Linked DNA regions of Novosphingobium sp. G106. The protein of the gene in region 2 interacts with the protein of the main gene of each other region in a pairwise test. Links are inferred from orthologs where the notes say so. Each region holds a gene or a part of one and is shown on either strand. Other genes may lie near its edges.

The links.
Region 1: the proteins of hflC (region 2) and ftsH interact in binary tests that used the Escherichia coli proteins (3 or more experiments, as listed by UniProt). The link is inferred for Novosphingobium sp. G106 from one-to-one orthologs.

Annotation. Positions count from the first base shown.
Region 1 is NZ_JAHOOZ010000001.1:5,959,135-5,962,463, reverse strand. Bases 1-2,941 are described here. They hold ftsH (ATP-dependent zinc metalloprotease FtsH), read left to right. Parts: upstream 1-475; coding sequence 476-2,407; downstream 2,408-2,941. Other genes in these bases: rpoZ (DNA-directed RNA polymerase subunit omega), read right to left, coding at 2,488-2,832; KRR38_RS29025 (hypothetical protein), read right to left, coding at 1-271. Also shown: KRR38_RS29010 (MFS transporter), read left to right, coding at 2,981-3,329. UniProt on the Escherichia coli protein: Acts as a processive, ATP-dependent zinc metallopeptidase for both cytoplasmic and membrane proteins. Plays a role in the quality control of integral membrane proteins.
Region 2 is NZ_JAHOOZ010000001.1:3,671,477-3,679,131, reverse strand. What follows is about bases 2,920-5,842. They hold hflC (protease modulator HflC), read right to left. Parts: upstream 4,843-5,842; coding sequence 3,997-4,842; downstream 2,920-3,996. Other genes in these bases: KRR38_RS17550 (Do family serine endopeptidase), read right to left, coding at 2,920-3,847. Also shown: KRR38_RS17565 (transglycosylase domain-containing protein), read left to right, coding at 1-1,532; KRR38_RS17560 (hypothetical protein), read left to right, coding at 1,579-1,782; KRR38_RS17555 (GFA family protein), read left to right, coding at 1,835-2,236; more of KRR38_RS17550, read right to left, coding at 2,285-2,919; KRR38_RS17535 (Mrp/NBP35 family ATP-binding protein), read left to right, coding at 6,181-7,155; KRR38_RS17530 (xanthine dehydrogenase family protein molybdopterin-binding subunit), read left to right, coding at 7,157-7,655.

The DNA of each region.
Region 1 (3,329 bases), 2.3 Mb from region 2 along the record:
GCGGAGGCATTGACGGACGAACCGAAGGTCGGGTGCCGATCCTGCCAACCTGGCGCGTTCCCCTGCCGGGCCGCGGTGCCGGCGACGGGTTTGCCATCGCGGCGCCTCCGGTCGCAAAAGTAAAGCGCCCCCGTTCGTCATGATAAGGATTGAACTTGCGCTCGATATGCCTGCGCCATTCCGCGATAGTCAGCCTCTGCCCCGTGCGAAGGTAATGCTCGAAGGCGAGACGATCGGCAGACTTACGCTCGAACAGTTCTGGATCAGCCATATTTGCGACTCCCATTGACGTTGGAACATAAATAGAACATCCCCAACGTGTCAACGCGACGGTCCGCCAGATGCGTCCGAAACGGACGCTGATCCCGCGTCGAGACGCTTATTCGGCCGGCCGAACACTCCAATCGCCGCCGCTAACTTGCCATTCATGCCTTCGCGCCTACATTGGGGCCGGAATAGGGACCTACGCACGCACATGAACGACGACCAACCGAACGGTAACCCCTGGGTGAAGAGCCTGCTCGTCTGGGGCGGCATCTTCCTCGCCTTGCTCATGGTCGTCTCGATGTTCGGCGCACGGACCGATGTCGGCACCTCGATCCGCTATTCGGATTTCCGCGCCAAGGTCGTCGAAGGCACCGTCTCCGAGGTCCAGATCGGCGAAGACCGCATCGTCGGCAAGTATCGCAACGGCGACAGTTTCAGCACGACCCCGATCCCCAATGACACGACGCTGCAGCCGCTGTTGCAGCAGTACAACGTCAAGTACGCGGGCAAGCCCAAGGAAGAGATGGGGCTGATGGCCTATATCCTCGTCCAGGCGCTGCCGTTCATGCTTATCCTGGGCGTCGCCTTCTTCGCGCTGCGTCAGGTGCAGAAGGGCGGCGGCTCGGGCGCGATGGGCTTCGGCAAGTCGAAGGCCAAGCTGCTGACCGAACGCCAGGGCCGCGTCACCTTCAACGACGTCGCCGGCATCGACGAAGCGCGCGAGGAGCTCGAGGAAATCGTCGAATTCCTGCGCGATCCGCAGCGCTTCTCCAAGCTCGGCGGCCAGATCCCCAAGGGCGCGCTGCTGGTCGGTTCGCCCGGCACCGGCAAGACGCTGCTCGCCCGCGCCATCGCGGGTGAAGCCGGCGTGCCGTTCTTCACCATTTCGGGCTCGGACTTCGTCGAGATGTTCGTCGGCGTCGGTGCGTCGCGCGTCCGCGACATGTTCGACCAGGCCAAGAAGAACGCCCCCTGCATCGTCTTCATCGACGAAATCGACGCGGTCGGCCGCCACCGCGGCCACGGCCTCGGCAATTCGAACGACGAGCGCGAGCAGACGCTGAACCAGCTGCTGGTCGAGATGGACGGCTTCGAGGCCAACGAAGGCATCATCATCATCGCCGCGACCAACCGTCCGGACGTGCTCGACCCCGCACTGCTGCGCCCGGGCCGCTTCGACCGCCAGGTCGTCGTGCCGATCCCGGACATCGAGGGCCGCGAGAAGATCCTTTCGGTCCACATGAAGAAGGTGCCGCTGGCGCCCGACGTCAACCCGCGCGTCATCGCGCGCGGCACGCCGGGCTTCTCCGGCGCCGATCTCGCCAACCTGGTCAACGAGGCCGCCCTGCTCGCCGCGCGCCGCAACAAGCGCCTCGTCGCCATGCAGGAGTTCGAGGACGCCAAGGACAAGGTCATGATGGGCGCCGAGCGCCGCTCGATGGTCATGACCGAGGACGAGAAGAAGATGACCGCTTATCACGAAGCGGGCCATGCCATCGTCTCGGTCAACGAGCCGGCCTCGGACCCGATCCACAAGGCGACGATCATCCCGCGCGGCCGCGCCCTCGGCATGGTCATGCGCCTGCCCGAGCGCGACTCCTATTCATACCACCGCGACAAGATGCACGCGAACCTGTCGGTCTCGATGGGCGGCCGTGTCGCCGAGGAGTTGATCTTCGGCCACGACAAGGTCTCGTCGGGCGCCTCGTCGGACATCCAGTACGCCACCAGCCTGGCGCGCAACATGGTCACCAAGTGGGGCATGTCGGACAAGCTCGGCCCGCTGCAGTATGAAGAGCAGCAGGAAGGCTATCTCGGCATGGGCGGCTCGGCCCGGCTATTCGCCTCTGACGAGACAAACAAGCTGATCGACACCGAGATCCGCGGCCTGGTCGACGGCGCTCACGCGCGTGCGACCGACATCCTCAAGGAGAACGAGGAAAAGCTGCACTTGCTGGCCAATGCCATGCTTGAGTTCGAGACGCTGAGCGGCGATGACATCAAGGAACTGCTCGACAACGGCAAGCTCGAACGGCCGGACCGGCCGAACGGTCCGTCGGCGGCTGCTCCGGTGCGCGGGTCAGCGATCCCCAAGGCCGGCAAGCGCTTCTCGGGCGACACCTCGCCGCAGGGCGTCTGAGCCCCGCTCGATACCAGCCAAGAAAAAGGGCTCCGGAGGAAACTCCGGAGCCCTTTTTGTTTCTGCGGTAACCGCCGGCCTCAACCGTCGTAGTCGCCGCCGATCGAGGTGTTGCGCACCGGCGCGGCGGCGGTGATGCGGAGGGCCTCGGCCGACTGGCTGAGCGAGCCGATTTCATCGACCTCGTCATCATCGTCGGGCAGGACGCGCTGGAGCGAGCCGACCAGCGTCTCGTGCAGCAGGTGCGGGCGAACGGTCTCGTCGGCGATCTCGCGCAGGGCAACGACGGGGTTCTTGTCGCGGTCGCGATCGACGGTGAGCTCGGCGCCGCCCGAGATCTCACGCGCACGCTGCGCGGCGATCAGGACGAGGTCGAACCGGTTCGGGATCTTGTCTACGCAATCTTCGACGGTAACGCGCGCCATGGGCACTCCGTGTAATGGAATCTCGGGAAGACTGGCGAGCTAGGCATCGGCCGGGCAAAAGTCAAGGAATAGGGGCCACCCGGGATAAACCCCTTGCCGCGTCCGCGCCCGCACTCGATAGACCTCGGCGAAGAGGGTGGGGAGCGTAATGCACGATTTCAGGGAATTCCGGCGGCATTGGCGGCCGCTGACCGCCTCGTTCCTCGGCATGGCCTCGGGCCTGTCGCTGAACTCATTCATTCTCAGCACTTTCGCACCCTATCTCATCAAGGAATTCGGCTGGAGCCGATCACAGTGGGCGACATGGGGGGTGATCCAGCTCCTGCTGCTCGTCTGCATGCCGCTCATCGGGCGGCTTACCGATCTCTTCGGCGTCCGCCTCGTCGCTTCGATCGGCGCGATCGTCTTCCCGCTGTCGCTGTTCGCCATTGCCGGAATGAACGGCAGCGTCGGCATCTACCTGGCGATTTATGTCACCCAGACCGTGCTCTGCGCGA
Region 2 (7,655 bases):
ATGCCAAGGATCTGTCGCTGGCCGAAGCCGCGATCATCGCGGGCCTGGTCAAGGCGCCCTCGCGCTACTCGCCGACCGCCGATTCCAAGGCTGCTGTCGACCGCGCCGCGGTCGTGCTGCAGACGATGGAAGAGGCCGGCGCAATCACTGCGGCGCAGCGCGCCAATGCCAATCTGCAGGACGTCAAGCAGGCACCCGAGGCTGGACAGAACTCGGCGCGCTATTTCACCGACTGGGCGCTGCCGCAGCTCGACCTGCTGCTGCCCGACAACCAGGAGCCGATCGAGGTCTGGACGACGTTGGACCCCGGCATGCAGCGCGCGGCGACCGCGGCGGTTGCGGCCAATGCTCCCAAGGGCGCCCAAGGTGCGCTTGTCAGCCTAGACCGCGACGGCGCCGTACTCGCCATGGTCGGCGGCACCGACTACGTCACCTCGAACTACAACCGCGCGACCAATGCCGTGCGCCAGCCGGGATCGGCCTGGAAGCTGTTCGTCTATCTCGCCGCGCTCGAGGCCGGCTACAAGCCGAACGACCGCGTGGTCGACGAGCCGGTGACGATCGACGGCTGGAGCCCGCACAATTCGGGCGGCTCCTATGCCGGCGAGATCGACGTGCGCACCGCTTTCGCCTATTCCAAGAACACCGTCGCCGCGCAGCTCGGCAACGAGGTCGGCTTCGGCGCGGTGGCGGCGATGGCGCGGCGCTTCGGCATCAGCACGCCTGTCAACACGATGCCCTCGATGGTGCTCGGCACTTCCGACGTGCGCCTGATCGACATGACCCGCGCTTTCGCCTCGGTCTCGGCCAAGGGTGCCTCGGTCGAGCCCTATGGCATCCTCAAGGTCACCTCGGCCGACGGGCAGGAACTCTACAAACGCCCGGCGCCGCGCGGCGAACTGCTGGTGCCGGCCTATGTCGCCGCCGGGATCACCGACCTGCTGCAGTCTGCGGTCGCCATCGGCACCGGCAAGGCCGCGCAGATCGGCCGGCCCGTGGCCGGCAAGACCGGGACGACCAGCTCGAACAAGGACGGCTGGTTCATCGGCTTCTCCAGCGGCGTGACCACCGGCGTCTGGATGGGCCGCGACGATGCCCATGCCGTGCCCGGCCTACAGGGCGGTACCGCCCCGGCGCGCGCTTTCGCCGCCTATATGCGCTACGCGGTCGCCAAGCGCCCGGTCGAGAAGTTCGAGACCGATCTCAAGCTGCCCGACTGGCAGCTCGAGCCCGACGACGAGCAGATCCAGGGCAATCCCAACGACTATTACTACACCGACGACCAGGGCAACATGATCCCCGGCGGCTCCAATCCGGGGCCTGGCGAACCCCCGGTCGAACGCGGCCAGCCTGCAGACAATGGCGGCCTCGTCCCGGCCGATCCGCCGCCTGCGGCCAACGACGATTTCCTCGACCAGGCGACCGGCAAGCGCCCCCGCGAGGGCGCGCGATCCGGGCAGGGTGGCAATGTCCCGGCTGCACCGCGGGCCGGCCAGCCGGGAAGCCGCGAGCGTCCGATTCCGGTGAACTGAGGTGCCCGCTTGCGCTTGGTCGTCCGGCCAGAGTAGCAAGGGTGCCATGGACACCCGTTCACTCGGCATGGGCCTGATTCTGTTCGGAATTCTCGCCATCGGCGGGACGGTTGATGGCGCCCGGCGCAAGATCGCCGCGCAGCCGGACTGGGTGGCGATGAACTGGAAGAGTTATGTCAAAGGACTGGCCGGCTGGCTGGTCGTCGGCGCACTCGCGCTACTCGGCGGGATCGTTATGGCTCTCGTCTGACAGGCGTTCGGGCGGCTGTCAGACGGCCAGGTGTCGTGATAGAGGCGGCCCTATGATCAAGCTCTCCTGCCTCTGCGGCCAAAGCCGCGTCGAGATACACAAGCGCCCGGACTTCGTTCACGAGTGCAACTGCAAGCTGTGCCGAAACTCGGGCGCGCTCTGGGGCTATTTCCATCCCTCCGAGGTCGCGGTCGAAGGCGCGACTAAGGGCTACAGCCGCGACGACAAGGAGGATCCCGCCGCCGAAATGCGGTTCTGTGCCAACTGTGGCGCGACGACGCATTTCGTCCTGACGACAAGCGCTCAGGCAAAGTTCGGCAATGTCCAGATGGGCGTCAACCTGCGCCTGGCCGATGCGGGCGATCTCGCTGGCATCGAACTGCGCTATCCCGACGGCGCGGGCTGGGACGGGGAGAGCCCCTTCGGCTATTTGCGCGAGCCGCACATTCTCTGAAAGCCGATTACCCTCCCCGCAGCTATGCCGCAGGGAGGGTTTTAGCGTTTAGCGCAGCCGGATCGGCACGTAGGTCGCGGGCTGGCCGCGGCGCTGGACGCGCAGGAGCACGGCGTTGCGGTTGGCGGCCTTGGCGGCCTTGATCGCCGCTTCGAGCTCGGCCGCCGTGGCAACGTCCTGGTAGTTGGCCGAGAGCACGATGTCGCCGCGCTGCAGGCCCTTGGTGCCGGCGTCGGACGAAGGATCGACCGCGTTGACCACCACACCGCGCAGCGTTTCGGGCATGCCGAGCTGGCGTGCGATGGTCGGGGTCAGCGGCAGCACCGAGAGACCCAGCGACTGCTCGGACAGGCCGTTGCCCTGCTTGGTCGGCGGCTTGCTGAATGAATCGTCGTCCGGCGTCTGGTCCTGGTCGAAGCTGTTCTTGGCCAGCTCTTCCTCGCTCGGCCGCTTGCCGACCGTGGCGGTCACGGTCATGCGCTTGCCGTCGCGGATCAGCTCGAGCGGGATGCGCTTGCCGGGCGAGACGTTGGCGACGATGAACGACAGCGTCTGGTCGCGGGTAACGTCCTTGCCGTCGACCTTGACGACCACGTCGCCGGCCTTGATGCCCGCATTGGCCGCGGCCTGGCCGGGCTCGACCGCCTGGACGAATTCGCCGCGGTTGTGCGCGATGCCGACCGAGTCCGCGAGATCCTCGTTGAGCGCCTGGATACGGATACCGAGGTAGCCGCGTTCGATCGACTGGCCGGTCTTGAGCCGCTCGACGATCGGCGCCGCGGTCTCCGCCGGGATGGCGAAGCCGATGCCGACCGAGCCGCCGGTGGGCGAGAAGATCGCGTTGTTGATGCCGATCACCTGGCCCTTCATGTCGAACATCGGGCCACCCGAGTTGCCGCGGTTGATCGCGGCGTCGGTCTGCAGGTAGCGGTCATAGGCCGATCCCGAGCCGGTGTTGCGGTAGACCGCCGAGATGATGCCCGAGGTCACAGTGCCGCCGAGGCCGAAGGGGTTGCCGATGGCGATCACCCAGTCGCCGACGCGCGCGTTGCGGCTGTCGCCGAACTTGACGAAGGGCAGGGCCTTGGGCGTGGTGATCTTCAGCACCGCAAGGTCGGAGGCCGCGTCGCGGCCGATCAGCTTGGCCGGATACTCAGTGCCGTCGGGCATGGTCACGGTGATCGATTCCACCTCACCCTGGCCGTCGGCGGTGATGACGTGGTTGTTGGTCACGACATAGCCGTCGGCCGAGATGATGAAGCCCGAGCCGAGCGACTGCGCCTCGCGCGTCTGCGGGGTGCCGCCCTGACCGCCCTGCGGACCACCGCCGCCCTGGCCGCCGCCGAACAGATCCTCGAACGGCGTGCCGGCGAAGGGGTTGGCGTTGGCTGCGACGCGCACGCGCTGGCGGGTCGAGATGTTGACCACGGCAGGAGCGAGCTGCTGCGTCAGATCGGCAAAGCTGGCCGGAGCGCCGGCGCGGGGCACGACGTTCTGCATCTGGGTGGTGTCGTTCTGCGCCACCTGGGCGCCCGCCGGATAGCCGGTGGCAAGCGAAAGAGCAGCGCCGCCGAGCAGCAGCGCGGTTGTGACTCCATAGGCGTATCGCACGGGCTTCACGTCCTTCAGTTTCCTTTGCTCCGGGCGCCGACAGCGCCTCAAGTTCGACGGCAATTCAAGCGTTGGCGGCTGAACGCATATTGAATGACCGCATTAACGATTGTCCAGAAATCCCGAGCACATGAAATCGCTCAAAGTTCCTAGTGCCCTTTGAACTCCCGAAGATAGTCGTTGTCGGGCGAAAGTAGGATCGTCGTGGCACCTGGACCATCGGAGAATGTACGGTCGTAGCTCTGCATCGCACGGTAGAAGTCGTAGAACGAGGGGTCCTTGCCGAAGGCGTCGGCATAGATCCGCGCGGCATCGGCCTGGGCCTGGGCCTGGATGATCTGCGCCTGCTTCTGGCCCTGCGCTTCGATCGTCACGGCTTCCTGGTTGCGCGCGGCTTCCATGCGCGCGAAAGCGCTTTCAAGCGCGCCTTCGGGCAGATCGGCACGCTTGATCCGCACGTCGATCACCTGCGCGCCATATTCGCGCGCCTCGCGGTCGAGCCCGGCGCGGATCTGCTTCATCGCCAGGCCGCGGTCGGCGGTCAGCAGCGACTGGAAGGTCCGCTTGCCGAGTTCCTGGCGCAGCACGGACGAGAGGATCGGCTGGAGCTGCTCGGCGACGCGATCGGTGGTGCCCGCGGTGCGGACCATCTTCACCGGATCGATCACACGGAAGCGTGCATAGGCATCGACCTCGAGCCGCTGCTGCTCGCTTGAGAGCACCTGCTGGCGCTCCATGTCGACCGCCAGCACGCGTTTGTCGATCCGCACGACGCGTTCCAGGATCGGAATGCGCAGCGACAGGCCGGCGCCGGTCTGGCCGAAATCGACGTTCGGCCGGAACTTGTTGATCACGCGGTTCGGCTCGCCCAGTCGGACGACGACAGCCTGCTCGGTTTCGGGGACGACGATGATGCTCGACATCAGCGCGGCCAGCGCGATGCCGAGCGCGATCAGGCTGGCCTTGTGGTCTTCCCAGAGGCGCGCGAAATCCATCACTGGCCTCCCTGCTGCGGCACGGCGGGGGAGGGGCTACCACCGTCGTGTCGGCGGCCGCTTTCCGGCGAAACTCGGGCAACGGCAGGTAAGGCGTGACGCCTTGCGATTCGATGATCACCTTGTCGTTGCGGCCCAGCACGCGCTCCATCGTCTCGTAATACATGCGGCGCTTGGTGACCTCGGGCGAGAGCTTGTACTGTTCGTAGACCTTGTCGAAGGCCGCGGCGTCACCCTGGGCGCGAGCAGTGACCTGCTGGGCCCAGCCTTGCGCCGTGGAGATGTCGCGCTGCGCGTTCTGCTGCGCGGCGGTGACCTTCTGGAAGGCGCCGATCACCTTCTGCGGCGGATCGGCCTTCTTGATCTCGACGCCCTGGATCAGCACGCCCGAGCGGTAGGCGTCGAGCACGCCCTGCATGCGGTTGCGCACGTTCTGCTCGATCGCCGCGCGGCCCGCGCCGCCCATGGCGCCCTGCAGCGGCACTTCGGCGACCGTGGCGCGCATCGCCGCTTCGGCTACTTCGCGCACGGTCTGGTCGGGATCGGCCAGCTGGAACGAGTAGAGCTTCAGGTTCTTGATGTTCCAGCGCACCAGATAGGACAGGTCGACCAGGTTCTGGTCGCTGGTAAGCATCAGCTTCTCACCCTCGCCCTCGGGGATGGTGAAGCGGTTGATCGAGGTGACGTCTGTGACCGCGACCGTCTGGAATGGCCAGGGCAGGGTCAGCGACACGCCCGGCTCGATCGTATGCGAATACTTGCCGAAAGTGGTGACGATGCCCTGTTCCTTGGGGCCGACCATGTGCGTCGTGGTCAGGCCGATCCACAGCAGCGCGGCGACGCCGCCGACGATGGGGAACCAGCTCTTGCCGTCGGGGCGCTGCGGAAAACGCGGCATTCCGCCGCCCCCGCCCCCGCCGCCGGGTTTGCGGCCGGTCTTGGCGCGGAAGATATCTTCGATAGTGGCCGAGCGCCGCGGCGGCGTGTCGCCGCCCGGCGGCAGCCAGGGATTGCGCGGGCCCTTGGGCGGTTCGGACGAGCCATCTCCACGGGGGCCATCTCCACGGGCGCCGTCGCCACGGCTTCCCGCTCCGGCGTCCGCCTCTTCGGCATCGCCTTCTTCCGGTTGCTCTCCGCCCTTGTCCCCGCCGCCCCATGGGCTGCGGCGTCCGGCCATGGCCAAAACACCGCTAATGAACCCAGTCTTCGGGGCACTTCCGATCGTTTTCATCCGGCACTTATAGGAAGCATTCGTCACAAAAACAGTGCCTGCCTTTGCTTTTTCCGCACGAGAGGTCCTATGGCGCGTGTCATAGTGTTTCGCAGCAAGGACGGAAGATGAGCGACGGCGATGACGGCACACTGAAAGCAGCGTTGCCGCCGCTCGCACAAGCGCGGCTGCAGTCGCTGCGCCTGGCCGATGGTGTCGCCACACTGGTGCTAGACGTTGCCGGGCTCGATCGGCTCGAACGCGACCGGATGGAGATCGCGGTCAAGGACGCGCTGCGCGGCCAGGAGGGCGTTTCCGAAGTCCGCGTGGCGATGACCGCCGACAAGCCCCAGCGCCGGCTCATCGCGGTCGGATCGGGCAAGGGCGGCGTCGGCAAGTCGACGCTCTCGGCGAATCTCGCGGTGGCGCTGGCGAAGATGGGCCGCAAGGTTGGCCTGGTCGACGCCGACATCTACGGCCCCTCGCAGCCGCGCCTGCTGGCGAACGAGGGCGTCAAGCCGACCGCGCGCGACAAGAAGCTGGTGCCGGTGCCGAGCCCCTGGGGCGTGCCGGTGCTCTCGATGGGCCACATCATCGAGCCCGGGCAGGCGATCGCCTGGCGCGGGCCGATGGCGGGCAATGCGCTGAGCCAGCTCGTCGATGCCGACTGGGGCGATACCGAGCTGCTCGTGGTTGACCTGCCGCCGGGTACGGGCGACGTCCAGCTGACCATGCTGCAGCGCTTCAAGCCCGTCGGCGCGGTGATCGTCTCGACCCCGCAGGACCTCGCGCTGATGGACGCGACGCGCGCGATCAGCCTGTTCGAGCAGAGCGAGGTGCCGATCATCGGCATGGTCGAGAACATGGCCGGCTATGCCTGCCCGCACTGCGGCGAGGTCAGCGATCCGTTTGGCCAGGGCGGCGCCGAAGCCGCGGCGAAATCGATGGGTCACGCCTTCCTCGGCCGCATCCCGCTCGACCTCTCGATCCGCCAGGACAGCGACGCCGGCAACCCGCCGGCCGCGGGCGAGGGCCCGCAGGCCGAGGCTTTCGCCGCGATCGCACGCCGGGTGGCGACCTGGCTGGACAATCAGAAGCGCTAACATGGAAGTCTCGCGGCGAGGCATCCTGATCGGAGCTTTGGTCGGGGGCGGGCTGGCCGTCGGGTATGCGCTGCGCCCGCACAAGTACGAGCCTCCGCTCGCGCCCGGGCAGAACGAGACCGCCTTCGACGCCTGGATCCGCATCGCCGGCGACGGTGTCGTCACGGTGACGGTGCCGCAGCTCGAAATGGGGCAGGGGATCACCACGCTGATCGCGCAGATCGTCGCGGTCGAGCTCGGCGCGGACTGGCGGCAGGTCGCGGTCGAGCCGGCGCCGCCGAGCCCGCTCTACGTCAATCTGCCGCTCGCCTCGCGCTGGGCCGAGCTGTGGCTGCCGATGTTCCCGGGCATCGCCAGCGCCGGCAGCCCGATCACCCGCCGCTGGGCCGAAGGCGAAGTGTTCACCGTTACGGCCGACGGTACTTCGCTCGCCGCCTACGAATATCCGGCGCGCGTGGCCGCGGCTGCGGCGCGGTCGATGCTCGCCCAGGCAGCGGCCA